DNA from 3 places in the Bacillus altaicus genome. Region 1 is predicted to be linked to each of the others. Evidence: riboswitches for the same ligand, from Rfam matches in the RefSeq annotation. Region 1 holds a riboswitch; each other region holds the start of a gene.
The links. A riboswitch is a leader RNA that binds a small molecule or an ion and turns the genes downstream of it on or off. The one in region 1 is predicted to bind S-adenosylmethionine.
Positions count from the first base shown of each region.

Region 1 (5,044 bases):
AAGTGGGAAAACAATAGTTCGTTGCCAGTACCAACCAAAAACATACTTGGGGTGTTACCGTAAGGTGGCATGAATTCTAGAGCGTCAAACTGTCTAGCGATAGACGAAAAGACCTAGCGTTCTAACTCAAGCCCCCACTGAAACGCTTCATCTCAGTGGGGGTAGTTGACCTCTCTGTCTCAAAAAACTCTATCCACTCTCCATCAGGACCAGCGAAGAATATGTAACGTGTTCCATCTGGTAATGTTTCAATTTCTTCTCCTAGTAAAAAGGTTACGCCGTGTTTCTGTATTCTTTCAATTTCATCCTCTAATGAATCCACTTTAAAGCAAATGTGATGTACTTTTCCTTCTGCCGGAAGGGAAGAGTTATAGCCTTCAATGAGTTCGAGTATTGTTTCCTTCGATTCTTCCACACCTAAAAAAGCGAGTTTTAAGTCTGGATTTGGATGCCCCATACGTTTAATGAGCTGTAAGCCGACTACCTTTTCATAAAATGAAATAGATGTTTCTAAGTTTGCGACCATAAGTCCGACGTGTTCGATTCTTCTGACTGGCATGTAGATTCCTTCTTTCTGAAAATTTTATACATAAAATAATATTGAAAATTAAGAAAATAAGCAAGATATAATTGTTGAAAATTTTAGAGCGTTATATGTTATAGTGAGAAAGTATGTTTGGGGAGACGGAAGGAGCTTATTTTATGAATACAACTACTCAAACTCCTTCATTATCGGAAACGATGAAAGAGTGGCATTATGCATTAGCTTATGAAATTAAACATTGGAAAACGATAGGTGGTAGTAAAATTTCTATCATTAACGGTCGTTTCTTATATACAGATTATGAAAGTACAGTATACGTATTTCAGCTTATTTCGGAAGTAAGCTTACCTGAAGGTTCACCAATTCGAATTGAGTTCGATGGTGAGGAAGCAACAGGGGAAGTATTATCTGTACATGGATTAGAAATAGAACTGAAATTAAATGATTATATACAAGGTGAAATAAGAGAAGCTGTTTTATACAGTGAACCGTGGCAACTTTTAGAACAGCTGCAAGAGAGATTGAAAGAGGCACATAAAGATAAGCTGAAACGTAATCGTATAAAGCGTCTTGTAGATGGGACGAGCAGTCCGAAACACCTTGAAAAGATGAAAAATACGAAAAATGAATTGGCTTACCGTTCTTTTTACAATCCGACAACGTACGTGTGGGGACCACCTGGAACAGGGAAGTCGTACAATTTATCGCGTATTATTTCGGCTCATTATCAAAAAGGAAAATCGGTACTTGTGTTAGCTCATAGTAACGCGGCAGTGGACGTATTAATGAGCGAAGTAACGAAGCAAATTGAGAAGAAGAAGAAATGGACACCTGGTGAAATTGTTCGTTACGGTTTTAGCCAACATGAACATATACGAAATCATGAAACGTTACTTGCATCGAAGTTAGTTGAAACGACGAACGGATCTTGGGGAGAAGAAAGACTCTATTTAGAAGAGACACGACAAGATCTTCGTGAAAAGATTTTATCATATAAAGCGACTTCTGCTGATAAGAAGCGTATACAAGAGATTGAAAGTGATCTTCGAAAGCAAAAAGCGAAAATTAAAGAAGTAGAAAAAGAATATATTGAAAATGCGCAAGTAATCGGTGCGACACTATCAAAATGTGCCATTGATTCACTTATTTATGAGCGCACATTTGATTTAGTTGTCGTAGATGAAGTGAGTATGGCATATGTTCCGCAAATCGCATTAGCTGCTTCTCTTGGAAAACGTATTGTCGTTTGTGGCGACTTTTTACAATTGCCGCCTATTGCGATGGCAAATCATGAACTCGTTCGAAAATGGCTCGGCGAAGATATGTTTTACCATGCAGGGATTGTTGATTCTGTAAATAAATCAGAAGCACATCCGAACCTATTTATGTTGCAGGAGCAAAGACGTATGCATGCGGATATATCGAAGTTTACGAATTCATTTATTTATAAAAATAGAGTATACGATCATCCATCTGTTTCAGAACGTAAAGAACTTGCGAAACTGCAACCGTTCGCAAATGAGGCGAGTGTTTTATTTGATACGAGCTTAATGGGAGCCTTTTCGTTAAAAGATGCTGCTTCTGGTTCGCGTTTTAATATTATGTCTGGTTTAGTAGCGATGCAAATGATTTTAATTGGACTGTTAGACGGTGTTCAATCTATCGGTGTAGTTACACCTTACAGGGCGCAGTCGCGCTTTTTATCAACGTGTATTAGAGAAATGTTGCAGAGAACGAAATATCAAAACATACCAGTTTTAGCGGCGACAGTTCATAAGTTTCAAGGGTCTGAAAGAGATATGATGATCTTTGATACGGTTGATAGTTATCCGCAAGAACGTCCTGGCGTGTTATTCTTTGATCATAAAAACCATCGTCTCGTCAATGTAGCAGTAACGAGAGCGAGAGGAAAGTTCATTCAATTATCAGATTGCCACTACATGCGTAAAAATCTGTCGAGAAAACAAGCGTTATCGCAATTAACCGCTCATATAGAACGTCACGGAGATGTGTATGATCGCACGACATCAAGACAAGTGTGGGAGCGGAAAATCTCGAAACGATTACGCTGGTTTATGGAAATGAATCTTGAAGAGCCGAAAGGGCTATTAAAAGATATTTTAGCGGCAAAACGAAAAATTATCATTTCCCTTCCAAGTACAAGGCAAGTTGATAAACGAGTATGGCAAGCGTTAATGCGTACGAATGCGCAAATAACGGTTTATAGTGATGGACCAGTTCCATTAAAGAATGTAAAATTACAAAGGCAAAACAAAGCGTTCCCGTTTATAGTAATCGATGATGAAATCTTTTGGGCAGGGGCACCGCTCACATCGCAAATGATGTTTGAAGGTAGTATGGAATTTCCGTACATATGTGCAAGAATGCAAGCACCTGAGACAATTGGCGTATTAAAAGGGTTTTTAGATATTCGGTAAATTCGGATCGGAATTCCTTGACTTTTACTTGGAATAAACTTAGAATAAAAATAATTTAATATAATTTTATGAAAATTCTTATCACGAGAGGTTGAGGGACTGGCCCTATGACACCTCGGCAGCGGATTCTATATGAATACTGTGCCAATTCCAGCAAGGTAACTTGAAAGATAAGAAAGAAGCTCATTTTGACTGTATATGCCAAAGCCTCTTTCTATCTTTTAGAAAGAGGCTTTTTTACGTAAAAATAAAGGGGGAAGAAAAATGGGAGCGACAGGAGTAACGTCACAAAGAAAAACAATTGAAGAGAGTATAGAAAGAAATAAGGAAAAGTACATAGGAACAAGTCATGATATTCATGCGAATCCGGAGATTGGTAACCAAGAGTTTTACGCATCAAGAGCGTTAAGTTTACTGCTAGGAAGCGCAGGATTCCAGTTGCAACATAATATAGCTGGCCACGAAACTGGTTTTATCGCAAGAAAAAGTTCAGGAAAACAAGGGCCAGTCATCGCATTTTTAGCGGAGTATGATGCTTTACCGGGACTCGGTCATGCGTGTGGTCACAATTTAATTGGAACAATTAGCGTTGCAGCAGCAATCGCATTATCAGAAATACTGGAAGAAATCGGCGGAGAAGTTGTCGTGTTCGGAACACCAGCAGAAGAGGGCGGGCAAAACGGTAGCGCGAAAGCGAGTTATGTAAAGGCTGGTTTATTTAAAAACGTTGATGCGGCGCTTATGATTCATCCGAGCGGAAAAACAGCGACTACGAGTCCATCACTAGCGGTTGATCCACTTGATTTTCATTTTTACGGAAAAACAGCTCACGCAGCAGCTTCACCAGAAGAAGGAATAAACGCATTAGATGCGATTATCCAGCTTTATAACAGTATTAATGCACTTCGCCAACAACTTCCATCAGATGTGAAAATTCATGGAGTTATTACAGACGGCGGAAAAGCACCTAATATTATTCCGGATTATGCTGCGGCACGCTTCTTCATCCGAGCTGCAACGAGAAAAAGATGTGCGGAAGTAACAGAGAAAGTAAGAAACATCGCACAGGGTGCAGCGTTAGCAACAGGTACGAAAGTGAAAATTCATCAATTCCAAAATGAAATCGATGAATTGCTCGTAACAAAAACATTTAACGACGTCGTAGCCGAAGAACTAGAAGTACTTGGCGAAGATGTAAATCGTAACGAAAGAGTAGGAATCGGCTCAACAGATGCAGGAAACGTAAGCCAAGTCGTACCGACCATTCATCCGTACATTAAAATCGGACCAGATGACTTAATTGCTCATACGAATGAATTTAGAGAAGCAGCTCGTTCAGAACTCGGGGACAAAGCATTAATTACATCGGCAAAAGCACTAGCGAATACAGCGTATCGATTAATTACAGAAGAAGGGCTGTTAGAGAAGGTGAAGGAGGAGTTTAGAGAGGCGCGGAAGAATCAGGGATAGGGAAGAAGGAGAATTATACTCGGGATTTTTTAGTAGGAAATCGAATGAAAAAAGAACCAGCCTATGGCTGGTTTTATTATATTATAAAAGGATTTTTCCACATACACTTCATATTTCTACCTTAGTACCCTCTTATCAGAACGACAATTTCTCTTCAAATTCACTCTTTAAAACAATTAAAGGAGATGATAATCCAAATTGCATTAAAGAGTCTAAAAATGCAGCGAGAGAATCCATCGAATCGCTCATGACTTTCATCATATAATTAAATTCCCCGCTAATTCGATATAAATCTGTTACTTCAGGAGCGGCATTACAATATTGGATAAAATCAGAGCATTGACTCGTTTTGAACATAATGAATGCTTGGATGTTTTTATTAATTTTGGAAGGCTCAAATTTCGTTCGGTAAGCAGCTATAACCCCTTGATCTTCAAGCATGTTAATTCGTTCTTTTACAGCAGGCTGCGTCATGGATATAATTCGTCCTATTTCTGAAACGGAAATTCTCGCATTTTCATACAACAAGTTCATAATTTTATGATCAATTTCATCCAATTTTACTGCGTTTTGCATTGTGTAGCCTCCTCGT
Region 1 covers NZ_CM143394.1:2,497,484-2,502,527, forward strand. Annotated here, with positions in the region: gene ACE38F_RS13030 (VOC family protein) at 122-559, opposite strand; gene ACE38F_RS13035 (AAA domain-containing protein) at 673-2,982, shown strand; SAM riboswitch class I at 3,058-3,159, shown strand; gene ACE38F_RS13040 (M20 family metallopeptidase) at 3,247-4,452, shown strand; gene ACE38F_RS13045 (Lrp/AsnC family transcriptional regulator) at 4,588-5,028, opposite strand.

Region 2 (5,044 bases), 2.4 Mb from region 1:
GTGACTGGCTATGTATAGGAGCGGTCAGTGCCTTTTCCTGCCACGCACAAAGTTTTAAAACAAAGAAAGGTAGCAAGGTGTAGGTCCATTTTTATCTTCATGGTAGCAATCTATATGCTGAAAAATGAAAATAACTTTCTATAGGCAATAAGGGGCGTATTCTCGCCGGAATAATACGCCTTATCCAACTTCTAAATGAAATGTATGGCTGAGTAGTTACTAAAAAAGAAGGTATCTCATTTCAGCGAGATACCTTCTTTTTAATCTTTCTTCAATCTCCGCGCTATACCATTCCCTAATGACTGTAATCCTTGAACGAGAATGATTAAAATAAAGACTGTTGCATACATTACTTCAGGTTCGTAGCGTAAATGCCCGAATCGATATGCGAGATCACCAAGGCCTCCAGCACCTACAAGTCCAGCCATTGCTGTTGCACCGATTAAGCCGATCGTTGCGATTGTTAATCCGAGTACGAGAGATGGACGAGCTTCTTTAACCATGACGTGCCAAATGATTTTTAAAGTAGAAATTCCCATTGCTTGATATGCTTCAATAACACCACGGTCCACTTCTAATAAAGCCGTTTCCATTAAACGAGCAATATAGGGAGCTGTGAATACGACAAGTGGTACGATAACACCTTGCACACCAATAGATGTCCCCATTAGAAATTTTGTAAAAGGTAAAATAAAGAATAATAGAATGATAAATGGCAGAGAGCGAATGACATTAATAATTGTATTAAGAATCGGATATACGATTTTATTCTCTAGTTGGCCACCAGGTCTTGTTAAAACGAGTGTTACACCGAGTGGTAATGCAATTAGAATAGAGATAAGTAGTGAAATAGATGTCATTTGAAAGGTTTGAATTGTTGCTTCCCATATTAAGTTACCCCACTCATCCAAAAAGGATTTGTTTCCCATAATCGGTTCTACCTCCTTCTACGATAATTCCTTGTTCTTGTAAAAATGATAAGGCACGGTGTACTTCACTTTTTTCACCTTGCATATGAACGACCAGTCTCCCATATGCCTCATGTTTTAACTGCGTAATATTGCCTGATAAAATATTAGGATATACGTGGAAACGTTTTGTAGCGACAGCTAACGCTGGCTCTCCTGAAGAGGTTCCAATAAATGAAAGTGTTACGATTTCTCCAGTACTTTGTAGCTTTTTCTGTACCTCTTCTGGAATTTTAGCTGCAAATGCGCTATTTACAAATTTCTTCGTTGTTACATGTTGTGGGTTTGTGAAAATATCTTTTACGGTTCCACTCTCAACGACAGATCCATGTTCCATTACAGCAACTTGGTCACATATACGCTGGATGACATTCATTTCGTGTGTAATTAGCAAAATCGTAATTCCGATTTCTTCGTTGATCTTTAATAATAAATCAAGAATAGAATCGGTTGTTTCCGGATCTAATGCGCTCGTTGCTTCATCACTTAATAAAACTTCAGGTTCATGAGATAGTGCGCGGGCGATCGCTACACGTTGTTTTTGACCACCAGATAATTCACTTGGATAGGCATCTTTTTTATTAAAGAGATCAACAATGCGTAAATACTTTTCTACCCTTTTTTCAATTTCATTTTTGGGAAGGCCAGATAGACGTAAGGGTAGTGCGATGTTTTCATAAACGGTAACGGTTTTAAGTAAATTGAATCCTTGAAAAATCATGCCGATCTTTTGTCTCGCTTTTGCGAGTTCCTTTGTCGATAAGGTTGTTAAGTTTTGATCGTTTATAATGATATTTCCTGTCGTTGGTTTTTCTAATAAATTTACACAGCGAATTAATGTACTTTTACCAGCGCCGCTATATCCGATGATTCCAAATACTTCGCCCTTTTTTACTTTAAGGGAAGTTGGTTTAAGGGCCTCAACAGTTCCTTTTTTTGTTGTAAATACTTTGGAGACGTTTTTTAATTCAATCATTATAGTCAGCTCCTACCAAGACGGTAAAACAGAACCATCGAATTTTTTCTCAATGAAATCTTTTACTTCTTTAGATTGATAAGCTTTCTTTAATTTATTTACAACAGCATCATCTTTATTTTCAGTACGAACAACGACCCAGTTCACATATGGTGAATCTTTTCCTTCGCGGAAAATAGAATCTTTCGCTGGACTTAATTTTGCACCTAATGCAAAGTTTGTATTAATCGCAGCTGCCTTCACTTCACCTAGCTGCGTTGGTAGTTGAGATGCCTCTAATTCAACAATCTTTAAATTTTTCGGATTTTCAATTACATCTTTTGCAGTCGCCTTTTCTGTAGCTTTTGGATCAACTTTTAAAACCCCTGCTTTTTCAAATAGCTTTAGAGCACGAAGCTCATTTGTTGGATCGTTTGGGACAGCAATTGCGTCACCCTCTTTTAATTCTTTTACATCTTTTAAGTTTTTAGAGTATATGCCCATAGGGAATGTTACTGTGGAAAATACTTCAGTTAATTTCATATTACGTTCAGCTTTAAATACGTCTAAATAAGATTTGGTTTGATAGCTATTTACATCGAGGCTTTTTTCATCTAAAGATACGTTTGGTGCTACATAATCATTAAATACCTTTACATCGATTTGGAGGCCATCTTTTGCTGCAACTTCTTTCACCTTTTCAAAAATTTGTTCATGAGGTCCGCCTGTTACACCAACGGTAATCTTTTTCTCATCTAATGCTTTTACCTCTTTATCAGAATTAGCACCACATGCGCCTAACAATAAGACAGCTCCACTTACAATACTTACTAATACCTTTTTCATCTATAATTCCCCCTTAATATACGTTCCAAAATAAAAAGCACCTCTCAAAAATAAGAGAGGTGCCGAATAGACGAAATAGGTTCCTCTCTTATCTTCCAAAACGAAAATCGTTCTGCAGGAATTAGCACCTTAGCTTATACGTTATAAGCTCGGTTGCCGGGCATCATCGGGCCAGTCCCTCCGCCACTCTTGATAAGAGTATGTGTATTTAGTTTTTAAATATGGTACTAATAGTAAATCTTATAAAAAGAATTGTCAATATTATTTTCTGAATATATTTTATTTTAAGGTAATGGAAACATTACCTTTTTTATGTCCTGTCTCTACGTACGTATGAGCCTCTGAAATTTCTTCTAACGGGTAAGTTTTATCGATAACTGGCTTTAATTTTTCTTCTTCCGTTAGCCTTTTTAGTAGAAGGATATCTTCTTTGCTTACTTTTGCCATCGTTCCATTGACTGACACGTATTTACCGTTAGCAGTTAATGCGCTCTTGCAATGGGGTTTTTTAATTTTTCCAACTGCATCGAATATAATATCGTAGCGTTCATCGCGCTTTGTAAAATCTTCTTTCGTATAATCAATTACGTGATTCGCCCCTAAAGATTGTACTAACTCAAAATTTGAATTACTACAAACAGCTGTAACAGTCGCACCGAAATATTTAGCAAGTTGCACAGCAGCGGTACCTACTGATCCGGAAGCGCCATATATAAGTACTTGTTGTCCCTTTTTTATGTGCCCTTTTCTCAGAAAATGTAATGCTGAAGTTCCACCAAAAGGAATAACAGCAGCTTCTTCATACGTTAAATTGAGGGGCTTTAATGCTATCAATCCGCTTTCATGCACACATGTGTATTCGGCATAACCACCAACGTTCAGCTCCGTTAGTGCAAAGACTTGGTCTCCTTTTTCAAATTGAGTTACATCCGTTCCTATTTCCTCAATTTCACCAGATAACTCTACACCGAGTATAGGTCTTCTTGGTGTTTTGAAACCTAATATAATTCGCATAGGAATCCAAAATAATAGGGGACTAGTAAAGCTTCGCATTCTACAATCTCCAGTGGTTACACTTGTTGCGTGAATCTTAACTAATACTTCATTCTTTTTAGGAATAGGTTTCTCTACATCTTGAAGTTTGAGAACATTAGGTGGTCCATACTTTGTGTAAATAATTGCTTTCATAATGACCTCCTGAATTTAATTGTTTTTATTTACATCATATTTAGGTATTCCTTTAAAAATGTTGTTAGGAGAGGAATAAAGTTAAATAGAAATATTAAAAATTATATAGATTTCAGAGGAAAATAGATGATATCCTTTTGGAAAGGAGGGAGAATTATGAAAAAACTTATTTTAACTTCTAGTTTAGCCCTTGCAATTATTTTAGGTGCAGGGTGTAGTAATGAGAAAACAACAAAGACGGATGAACCAAAAAAAGAATCGGTACAAAAAGAAAAGGAATTAGCAGCGAAGGATGTTTTCAAGAAAGCGAATGAAGCTTTTAAAAATGAAGAACATGTAACGATGACATATGATGTAGGGATAAAAGCTGAAGGAACAGAGATGGATGTACTAAAGGCTAAAATGCAATTAGAGCCAAAGAAAAAGAATTCTCGTTCTGAAATGAATGTTTCTGGTACAGATGTTGTAGTGTATGCTGTGGATGGTAAAGTTGCTGGTCAGGTGAAAAATCCTAATACAGGAGAAGTTATATCTGTACCGGAGGAGCAATTAAATGCTGGCGGGATGAAAGCAACTCAAGATATTGTAGATAATTTAGAAGTGCCAGCAGTAGTTTTAGATAAAATGAAGATGGAGAAAAGCGGAGACAAATATAAGCTGAAGTTCATATTAAAAGGGCAAGAAACAGAAAGTATGTTAACTAGCATGGATGAAACGCAGAAGAAAATGCTACAAGCACAAAATGCAAAGATAGAAGAAGTGGATGCAGAATATATCATTACAAAAGATTTTAAATATGAATCAGCGAAGATAGATATGATTATGAGTAGTAATGGTGAGGATAAGGCACACATTATTACGAATGCAAAATATACATCGTACGAAAAGTTTGAGCCAATACAGCTGCCAGCAGCAAAGTAACAGTCTTGATGAGGGAGGGACCTAAAATAAGGATCGCTCTCTTTTTTGTTAATACTTTTTTTAGGAAAATAGGTACAATATGAAGAGGAAGGACGTTAGAAAAGGAGAGTGCCATTTGAAAAAAAGAAAGATAGCAGTTGTTATTGTAGCGTATACCGTGTTGCTC
Region 2 covers NZ_CM143394.1:127,136-132,179, reverse strand. Annotated here, with positions in the region: gene ACE38F_RS00655 (methionine ABC transporter permease) at 261-929, opposite strand; gene ACE38F_RS00650 (methionine ABC transporter ATP-binding protein) at 904-1,944, opposite strand; gene ACE38F_RS00645 (MetQ/NlpA family ABC transporter substrate-binding protein) at 1,957-2,769, opposite strand; SAM riboswitch class I at 2,855-2,968, opposite strand; gene ACE38F_RS00640 (NAD(P)-dependent alcohol dehydrogenase) at 3,049-3,957, opposite strand; gene ACE38F_RS00635 (hypothetical protein) at 4,114-4,878, shown strand; gene ACE38F_RS00630 (FAD-binding protein) at 4,994-5,044, shown strand, end outside.
Region 2: linked by a shared signal. The riboswitch ahead of ACE38F_RS00645 (MetQ/NlpA family ABC transporter substrate-binding protein) and the one ahead of ACE38F_RS13040 (M20 family metallopeptidase) in region 1 are both predicted to bind S-adenosylmethionine.

Region 3 (5,044 bases), 850 kb from region 1:
CATATTCGCGTTGATAGAATGTTGCCACGGCTTCTTTTAAGCTTTCATGTCCGCGAAATGGCGGATATTTATGATGAATGCTCTTTTCAGCCGCATCTTGTAAAGCTTTTACGATATGCTGCGGTGTTGGTTGATCTGGATTACCTTGACCTAGATTAATAACATCGTGACCAGCTGCAACGACTTTGTTAACTTTTGCAACAAGTGAAGCGAAAAATTGTGTCGGCAATGATGTTACTACTTTGGAAGGTTGAAAATTTTTCATACTTTCCACCTCTTTTGAAAGTTGTTACAATTCTAGTGACAAATGATATAATCTTTCCAGTATTTTGTAAAGAAAAAATTAAGAATGGAGCGGACAAAATGAAAGTGGCATGTATTCAAATGGATATTATCTTTGGAGATGTAGAAAAAAATATTGAGAATGCTAAAAATAAAATAAGCGAAGCGATGAAGGAAAGACCAGATGTTATCGTCTTACCAGAATTATGGACAACAGGATATGATTTAACAAGACTTTCTGAAATTGCAGATAGGGATGGATTGGAAACGAAAGAAAAGTTGAAAGAATGGTCGAAACAATATGGTGTACATATTGTTGGTGGTTCCATAGCAAAGCAAACAGAGCAAGGTGTTACAAATACAATGTATGTTGTAAACAATGAAGGGAAGCTAGTCAATGAATATAGTAAAGTACATTTATTTCAGCTTATGGATGAACATAAATATTTAGTAGCTGGCAATGAGACAGGTGAATTTAAGCTAGATGATGTAGAGTGCGCTGGCATAATTTGTTATGATATTCGTTTTCCGGAGTGGATGCGTGTTCATACTGCTAAAGGGGCAAAAGTTTTATTTGTTGTAGCAGAATGGCCATTAGTTCGTTTAGCACATTGGCGTTTGCTTTTACAGGCGAGAGCAGTTGAAAACCAGTGTTATGTTGTAGCATGTAATAGAGCAGGAAAGGATCCGAACAATGAGTTTGCAGGTCATTCTTTAATTGTCGATCCTTGGGGTGAAGTTGTAGTAGAGGCAAATGAAGAGGAATCTATTTTATTTGGAGAGCTGAAATTCGAGAAAATTAAAGAGGTTCGCAAAGGAATCCCAGTTTTTGCAGATCGCCGTCCAGAATTATACAAATAAAATGTTGACAAGTGATTTTTATTCTTGGTATAGTCTTCATCATAAAGTTAAAAATTCAAAAAAATTATACAACTCTTATCAAGAGCAGGTGGAGGGATTTGGCCCGATGAAGCCCAGCAACCGACCGCAATACCATTGTGAAATGGGGCGTTTATGACGTCAAAAGGCACGGTGCTAATTCCAGCAGAAAGTAAACTTTCTGGCAGATAAGAGGGGAGAAGATAAACTTCAAACCTCTTTCTTTGTGGGAAGAGGTTTTTCTGTGCTAGAAAAACCTCTGAATTAAAAGGGGGAGAAGACGATGGGATATTATTCATTAACAGAAGTAACAGCTGTACACTACGCAAAAGAACATGGCTATTTTGAAAAGAAAGCAAATGTAGTTTGCCATGAAATTGGAGATGGCAATTTAAATTATGTATTTAAATTAGATGATGGAGAGAAGACAATTATAATAAAACAAGCACTTCCATATGCGAAAGTAGTTGGTGAGAGCTGGCCATTGTCAATAAAAAGAGCAACGATTGAAAGTAAAGCACTACAAATTTTCGCGAAGTATGTACCGGAATACGTTCCAAAAGTATACAGTCATGATGAGGAGTTGGCAGTGACAGTAATAGAAGATTTATCAAGGCTAACGATTACAAGAAAAGGATTAATAGACGGAGAAGAGTATCCTCTTTTATCCCAGCATATTGGTCGCTTTCTAGCACATGTTTTATTTTATACTTCAGATTTCGGCGTACGTTCAGAAGAGAAAAGAGTGTTAGATAGTGAATTTGTTAATCCGGATCTTAGTAAAATCACAGAAGATTTAGTGTTTACAGATCCGTTTGGTCATTATGATACGAATGATTATGAGCCAGAGTTACAACTAGCGGTTGATGAACTGTGGAGTGACAAAAATTTAAAATTAAAAGTAGCACAGTATAAGTATAAGTTTTTAACGAGAAAAGAAGCGCTCATTCATGGGGATTTACATACTGGTAGTATATTTTCATCGCCTTCTGAAACGAAAGTAATTGATCCGGAATTTGCAACGTACGGTCCATTTGGATTTGATCTTGGCCAATTTATTGCAAATTTATTATTAAATGCGTTATCGCGTGAAGAGGAAAAAAGAAGTGTGCTATTTTTCCATATCGAGAAAACATGGAGTTATTTTGTAGAAACTTTTACAAAGCTATGGATTGGAGAAGGTGTAGAAGTATATACGAAAGAGAAACAATGGTTACCAATTATTTTGCAAAATATTTTTAGTGATATTGTTGGATTTGCTGGATGTGAACTTATTCGTAGAACAATTGGTCTAGCACACGTGGCAGATTTAGATGAAATATCAGATAAAGAAAGAAGAATTCAAGCTAAAAAACAAGCACTTTATTTAGGAAAAGAACTATTAAAATATGAATCAAAGAGCGCAGATATACAACTGTTCCGAACATTATTTCAACATACAATTTCAGGAGGCGTAAAGGCATGAGTACAATCATTACTATTCCGAGATCTGTAAGTTGGAAAGGAGATGCCATTGCGGTATTAAACCAAACAAAGTTGCCGCATGTCACTGAATACAAAACATTAACGAATGTTGAAGATGTATGGAAAAGTATCATTATGTTAGAAGTACGCGGAGCACCTGCAATTGGAATTGTAGCTGCGTTTGGTTTGGCGCTTGCGGCAAAGAAATACGATGCTACAAATATCGATGAATTTCAAAAGAAGTTTAATAGAGATTGTAACTATTTAGGGACATCACGTCCGACGGCAGTCAATTTATTTTGGGCAATTGATCGCATGAGAGAAGCAATACGAGGGATTTCTACAATAAAAGAAGCACAAAAAATATTAGAAGAGGAAGCACTTCGTATTCAGCAAGAGGATGAAGTGGTGTGCCGAAGTATTGGAGAACATGCTTTAACATGTTTTAAAGACGGTGATAAAATTTTAACAATTTGTAACGCTGGAAGTATTGCAACTGCTAGATATGGAACAGCATTAGCCCCATTTTATATTGGGAAAGAGAAGGGTGTACGTTTACATGCGTATGCGTGTGAAACGAGACCGGTTTTACAAGGTGGTCGTTTAACGACATGGGAATTGAAGCAAGCAGACATTGATGTAACGCTTATTACGGATAATACTGCAGCACATGCAATTCGAACGAAAGAAATTAATGCGATTATTGTAGGAGCAGATCGAATCGTTGAAAACGGTGATACTGCTAATAAAATAGGAACATTAAATTTAGCTATATTAGCAAAGTATTTCGGTATCCCATTTTATGTTGCAGCACCGTTATCTACATTTGATACTACGAAACAAACAGGTGCTGAAATTGTCATTGAAGAAAGAGATGAAACAGAAGTTACGAAAATTTTTGGGAAACAAGTGGCGCCACTTGGAACGCCTGTATTTAACCCTGCATTTGACGTAACACCGCATGAATTAATTACAGGAATTATCACTGAGAAAGGTATTTTACGTGGAGATTATAAGCAAGAAATTACATCATTATTTGAAAAAACAAGCTAACTGCTCAGTCGCTATATAAAAAAACCGGTAGAAAAACATTTTTTAAATGGTCGAGAGGGACTGGCTATGTATAGGAGCGTTCAGGGCCTGTTCCTACCACGCGCAACGTTTTAAAACAAAGAAAGGTAGCAAGGTGTAGGAACATTTGTATCTTCATGGCAGCAATCTATATGCTGAAAAATGAAATGTATGGCTGAGTAGTTAAAAAAACAAGATAATAAAAAATAGCTTGTTTTTTATGCCTTAAGTCTTCCTTTCCTCTTATTTATGTAATGAAGGGAGGAGAGAAAGATGGATGAGTGGATCAGGATGATAGGTAATGTGGGGTTTCCAATTGTTGTAACGCTATATTTACTACATCGCATTGAAAGTAAATTAGACGGAGTGATTGTTGCAATTGAGAAACTCCCTAAACAATTACTAAAGTAGGAAGATCCTCGCGATAGAAAGTAAAATAAAGTTTGCTCTTCGTGAGCAAACTTTATTTTTTATTGAGCAGTATATCCACCATCGATAACAACTGCTTGACCAGTTATGCCTTTTGCCTTTTCACTTGCTAAAAACATAGCATAATCTGCAATTTCTTGTACTTGCAACAAGCGCTTCTGCGGTACAAGAGGATAAATAACATCTTCTAAAACATTTTCAAGTGGTACATTTCGTGTAGTTGCTAAATCTTGTAGTTGATTTCGTACAAGGGGAGTATCAACATATCCGGGACAAAGAGCGTTTACAGTAATTCCATGAGTTGCTCCCTCTAAAGCAGCCACTTTTGTTAATCCGATTACGCCATGTTTCGCACTATTATAAGCAGCTTTTCCAGCAAATCCGACAAGGCCGTTAATAGAAGCGATATTAATAATTCGTCCATACTGTTGTTTCTTCATAATAGGAAAGGCAAGCTTGGTTGCAATAAATGGAGCAATTTGCATAATTTTAATAAGAAGTTCGAACTTATCCGTTGGAAAATCTTCAATTGGTGAGACGTGTTGCATTCCTGCGTTGTTAATTAATACGTCTAATGAACCGAAGTGAGTAACTGTTTGAGAAATTGCTGCTGCAATTTCTTCTTCAGCTGTAACGTCACATTTTAAACCGATAGCTTGATAGCCTTCTTTTTGCAATTGTTCAGCAGCTTCTTTTGCACGATCTTCAAGACGATCACTAATGACAACTTTAGCACCTTCTTTTGCGAAAGCACTTCCCATTTCATAACCAATACCGCTCGCAGCACCTGTTAAAAAGACAACTCGATTTGTAACCATGATGAAAAACACTCCTTCATAATAAAAGTTCTCTTATTGCTCTATTTAGAGAGGTGATAATGAAATCCCTGCAAACATTTGGAAAAATATATTTAGCTATC
Region 3 covers NZ_CM143394.1:1,652,204-1,657,247, forward strand. Annotated here, with positions in the region: gene ACE38F_RS08780 (pyridoxal phosphate-dependent aminotransferase) at 1-265, opposite strand, end outside; gene ACE38F_RS08785 (carbon-nitrogen family hydrolase) at 280-1,143, shown strand; SAM riboswitch class I at 1,216-1,356, shown strand; gene mtnK (S-methyl-5-thioribose kinase) at 1,445-2,626, shown strand; gene mtnA (S-methyl-5-thioribose-1-phosphate isomerase) at 2,623-3,678, shown strand; gene ACE38F_RS08800 (YvrJ family protein) at 3,970-4,107, shown strand; gene ACE38F_RS08805 (3-hydroxybutyrate dehydrogenase) at 4,167-4,943, opposite strand.
Region 3: linked by a shared signal. The riboswitch ahead of mtnK (S-methyl-5-thioribose kinase) and the one ahead of ACE38F_RS13040 (M20 family metallopeptidase) in region 1 are both predicted to bind S-adenosylmethionine.